2 regions of the Streptomyces sp. NBC_00569 genome follow, and region 1 is predicted to be linked to the other one. Evidence: riboswitches for the same ligand, from Rfam matches in the RefSeq annotation. Region 1 holds a riboswitch; the other holds the start of a gene.
What was found. A riboswitch is a leader RNA that binds a small molecule or an ion and turns the genes downstream of it on or off. The one in region 1 is predicted to bind cyclic di-AMP.

Region 1 (2,445 bases):
CGAGTCCGGGCCCGTGGCGCCCCACACGTACGGCTTGCCCATCTGGGACTCGGCGAAGGCGATGACCTTCGCGGCCTTGGCGGCATAGCCGCTGCCGGTGCTGCCGGAGCCCGTACCCGTACCCGTGCCGGAACCGCTGCCCGTGCCCGGGTTCTCCTTCTGTTGTGCCTCCTCGGCCGCCTTGCGCTTGGCCTCCGCCTCGGCCTGCTGGCGCGCCAGCTCCTCCGCCTTCTTCCTGGCGGCCTCCTGCTTCTTCTTCTCGATCGCCGCGAGGCGCGCCTTCTCCTCGGCGGTCAGCTTCGACAGGAGTTCGCGGGCGTCGCCGAGCTTCTGCTGGACGTCCCTCTTCGTGCTCCTGAGCGTGGCCTGCGAAGTGGTCAGCGTCTCCAGGCTCTTGGCCGCCTCGGTGCGCTTCTTCGTGGTGGCGGCCTGCTCGGTCTGGTAGTCGTCGACGGCCTGTTTCTGGCGGCTCGTGAGCCGGCTCATCAGCTGGTCCTGGTCGAAGTAGTCCTGCGCGTCGTCGGCGAGGAGCAGCGTCGCGGTGTCCGAGACGGCGCCCGTGCGGTACTGGGCGGCGGCGAAGGTGCCGAGCTCCTGGCGGGCCTTGTTGAGCTTCTCGGTCCGCTGCGCGACGTCGTCGAGCAGGTCGCCGACGCGCTTCTGCTGCTTGGTGGTGCGCTCCTTGGCCGCGTTGTACTTCTCCGTGGCGACGCCCGCCTGGTGGTAGAGGGTGTCGACCTTCTTCTGGACCTCTTCCAGGCTCGGCTTCGGAGGCGCGGAGGGGGCGGCGGTCGCGCTCTGCGAGAGCAGGGCTATGGACGTGAGGGCCGCCGTGGTGATTCCGACGACGGGGGCCGTGCGGGGACCGGCTGTCCTGCTGCGCGGCTTGCGGTGCGACGCCAAGGGGCGCGTCTCCTTCCCATGACCGCCTACCGGGTTAGCTGTCGGGTTCGGGCGGAGATTCGGAAGGCTGCCCTACGGCCGCACCCTGACGGGTCGTCGGCTGATTCACCCCAAAGGTCGTGGGTCCCCGGTTCCATGCCTCTCGGCGTACTGAACTCAGCGGGGGCGACCCGTTCGCGGCGCGGTTGCCGGCGGGGGGACGGGTGGCCCGCGGAGCACGCTAACCAACTCGTGTGGCTGCTGTGAAGGTTGATGTTCGATATGCCCGATACATTTTCGTGACCTTCGTCAATCTTGTTCGTGACCCCCGGTAACCCTCACGGAAGGTGATTCCCGCACTACGAGAGGTGGCCGGGTTCACGAAGTCGGGGGGAAGTTTCCGGGGCGGCCGTGGGTGTCAGTGGGGCGGCCTAGACTCGTAGAGCGATGAGCAGCCTCTTTGACGACAGCTTCCTGGCGGACCTCACGGCTTCGAAGGCCAGTGAGGAGCATGCCCCGCCGCCGCCCGAGGACGACACGGCTCCGGAGCACGTTCCGGACGACCTGTTCGACGGGAAGTTCGACGTGCCCCCGGCCAGGGACGCGTACTACCGGGACGGCGCCCCGCGCCCGGCGCTCGACCCGGCGGCGCTCCTCGACGGGCTGAACGAGAACCAGAAGGCGGCCGTCGTCCACGGCGGCTCCCCGCTGCTCATCGTGGCGGGCGCGGGCTCCGGCAAGACCCGTGTGCTCACGCACCGCATCGCGTATCTCCTCGGCGAGCGCGGCGTGCACCCCGGCCAGATCCTCGCGATCACGTTCACGAACAAGGCCGCGGGCGAGATGAAGGAGCGCGTCGAGTCCCTCGTCGGCCCGCGGGCGAACGCGATGTGGGTGTCGACGTTCCACAGCGCCTGCGTCCGTATCCTGCGCCGCGAGTCGAAGAAGCTCGGCTTCACGTCGTCGTTCTCGATCTACGACGCGGCCGATTCCAAGCGCCTCATGGCCCTGGTCTGCCGCGACCTCGACCTGGACCCGAAGAAGTTCCCCCCGAAGTCCTTCAGCGCCAAGATCTCGAACCTGAAGAACGAGCTGATCGACGAGGAGGACTTCGCGGCTCAGGCCGCCGACGGCTTCGAGAAGACCCTCGCCCAGGCCTACGCGATGTACCAGTCCCGCCTCCGCGAGGCGAACGCGCTGGACTTCGACGACCTGATCATGACGACGGTGAACCTCCTGCGTGCCTTCCCGGACGTCGCCGAGCACTACCACCGCCGCTTCCGCCACGTCCTGGTCGACGAGTACCAGGACACGAACCACGCGCAGTACGCGCTGGTCAGGGAGCTGGTGGGGACGGCCGGCGGCGGCCGGGCGGAGGACGAGCCGCCGCGTGAGGGCGACCTCCCGCCGGCCGAGCTGTGCGTCGTGGGTGACGCCGACCAGTCGATCTACGCGTTCCGCGGAGCCACCATCCGCAACATCCTCCAGTTCGAGGAGGACTACGCCGACGCAACGACGATCCTGCTCGAGCAGAACTACCGCTCGACGCAGACCATCCTCTCC
Region 2 (2,445 bases), 3.7 Mb from region 1:
GCCGTGGAGTACGGGCTCGTGGACCGGGTCATCGGCAACCGCAAGACGTCCGGTTCGGCCCCCGGCGCCAGGTGAGCCGACGATGCTGCCGCCCGAACTGCCCCCGCTGCCCGCGCTGACGCGCGCCGAGTGCGACCTCCTCGACCGCTATCTAGAGGTGGTCGACCTGCTCGGCAGGATCAACCCGGCCAGAAGCAACCACACATATGGCGGACTGCGCGCTGCGCAAGCACTCGTCGGCAGGGCGACGGCCCTCAGGGACGCTCTGACGCTCATGCATCAGCGGGGCGAGAGCGAGGTCCACGCGACGACGCTCGCCCAGGCTTTGCGGGTCCTGGACGGAGAAAGAAGGGCACAACGGGTCACAGTTCCACCGGAGCCGGTCAATTGACGGTGCGTTCGAGACCGAAGCGATCCGATGCGAACTGTCCGGTCCCGGATCGAAACGGACCAGAAGAGGTACCCACATACGGAGTAGCCGGCACCCGCACATGCGAACCGGAAAAGTTGCGCGGAACGCCTACGCGAAGTCCGGGATTCCGCCTTCCGCTGCTGGTGCGGGCGTCGTCGGGACCCCGACGACGGGGTGGAAACGTGCGCTGTCCACCCGAACAGGCCAGCCGTGAGGACACTCACTCAACGCCGATTCGGCGCTGCATTCGCGCCGTTCGTGCGTGAAGATCCCTTCCGACGACAAGCCCCCGCCACCGCGGCGGGGCGGTCCGTGCGGACGCCGAGTCCTGCCGCCGTACGGATGCCAGGTCGACAGAAGTGGATCGGCAGGAGTGGAGGACCCGAGCACGACGGGCCGCCGGAGCTGTTTTCCGGGCCGGTCCTTGGGGTGAAGCCGCACATCGCGGCCGGGCAACTTCGCCAGCCCGAATCCGACAGGTCATCCTTCACAGGCGGCTGACGAAGGGTTGCGCATGACTGCGCTCAATCGTGTCCCGTCGCTGCTCGCCCGGGCCGGAACCGCCTCGGCCCTCACGCTCGCCGTAGCGGGTGGCAGCCTGCTGGTGCCCGGAGCCGCGCCCGAAGCGGAGGCCGCACCACCGGCGACGAAAGCACTCCAGATCGCGGCCTCCAAGAAGGGAAGTCCCTACCGGTGGGGCGCCACAGGGCCGCGCACGTTCGACTGCTCGGGCCTGACGCTCTACTCGTTCAAGGCCGCGGGCAAGAAGCTGCCCCGCACCGCCGCCCAGCAGTACAACAAGACCCGCCATGTCTCCGCGTCCCATCGAAAACGCGGTGACCTCGTCTTCTTCCATTCGGGCCGCGGCGTCTACCACGTCGGCATCTACGCCGGGAAGGGGAGGATCTGGCACTCGCCGAAGACCGGTGCCGTGGTGCGGCTCGAGCGGATCTGGACGAAGCGCGTCTGGTACGGGCGCGTGCGCTAGCGCAGCCTGGCGGGTCCCCGGGAGCTCCAGGGACCCGCCAGGCACCGGAGAGTGTCACGCCCGCCCGGGCCGCCTCGGAACCGCGCAATGGGGTACTCGTGGTCGTATGGACGAGGACCGAACCGCAGGCGACGAGGACGCCCCACGCGACCCGGGCCCGCCGAGCGGAGGCCGGGACCGGCACGAGACGCCGCTGGAGCGCGCGGACCGGAACTTCGGCGAGCTGCTCCAGGAGCTGAGAGTCACCCAGACGGGCGTGCAGATCCTCTTCGCGTTCCTGCTGACGCTGGCGTTCACTGCGCGGTTCCCGTCGCTGGACACCGTGCAGCGCGCGACCTACATCGCGACGCTGCTGCTCGCGGTGCTCGCCGCCGCGCTGCTCACGGCGCCCGCGGCGCTGCACCGCGCGCTGTTCCGGCGCGGTGTCAAGCCGCAGATCGTGCAGATGTCCTCGCGGCTCGCCACCGCCGGCCTGAGCGTTCTGGCGCTCGCCCTGGCCGGGTCCGTGCTGCTCGTCGTGGACGTCACGGCGGGGCGGGCGGCGGGAATCGCGGCGGGAGCGGGCACGTTCGCGGTCTGCGCGGGCCTGTGGGGTGTGCTGCCGCGTCTGGCGCGGCGCTCGCTCACCCGGGCACAGGAAGAGGGGACGGGCACTCCGCCCCCGTAGCCGCGTTCATACCTGCCGGACTTCCTCCTGTTGGCCTTCGCCCCTGCCGACCCTCACACCTGCTGGACAGGGACCGTCCACGGCAGGGCGATCCATACGGTCTTGCCGCCTTCGGGGGTGGGCCTGACCGACAGGCTTCCGCCGCACTCGGCGGTCAGCCAGCGGATGATCACCATGCCGCGCCCGTTGTCCTGCTGGACGGCGGCCGGGAGCCGCTTCGGGTAGCGCGGGTGGCTGTCCGTGACGCCGATGCGCAGATGTTCGTCACGCTCCAGCTGCACGTCGACCGTGAAGACGGGCGACTGTCCGCGGGTGTGCATCACGGCGTTCGTGGCGAGTTCGGAGACGATGAGCCGGACCGTGTCGGCCGTTTCCGCG

Region 2: linked by a shared signal. The riboswitch ahead of OHO83_RS36835 (C40 family peptidase) and the one ahead of OHO83_RS19845 (C40 family peptidase) in region 1 are both predicted to bind cyclic di-AMP.

The regions. Positions count from the first base shown of each region.
Region 1 covers NZ_CP107783.1:4,440,332-4,442,776, reverse strand. Annotated here, with positions in the region: gene OHO83_RS19845 (C40 family peptidase) at 1-903, opposite strand, end outside; cyclic di-AMP (ydaO/yuaA leader) riboswitch at 912-1,061, opposite strand; gene pcrA (DNA helicase PcrA) at 1,330-2,445, shown strand, end outside.
Region 2 covers NZ_CP107783.1:8,172,101-8,174,545, reverse strand. Annotated here, with positions in the region: gene OHO83_RS36845 (ATP-dependent Clp protease proteolytic subunit) at 1-75, shown strand, start outside; gene OHO83_RS36840 (hypothetical protein) at 83-391, shown strand; cyclic di-AMP (ydaO/yuaA leader) riboswitch at 746-923, shown strand; gene OHO83_RS36835 (C40 family peptidase) at 927-1,400, shown strand; gene OHO83_RS36830 (DUF6328 family protein) at 1,507-2,067, shown strand; gene OHO83_RS36825 (ATP-binding protein) at 2,121-2,445, opposite strand, start outside.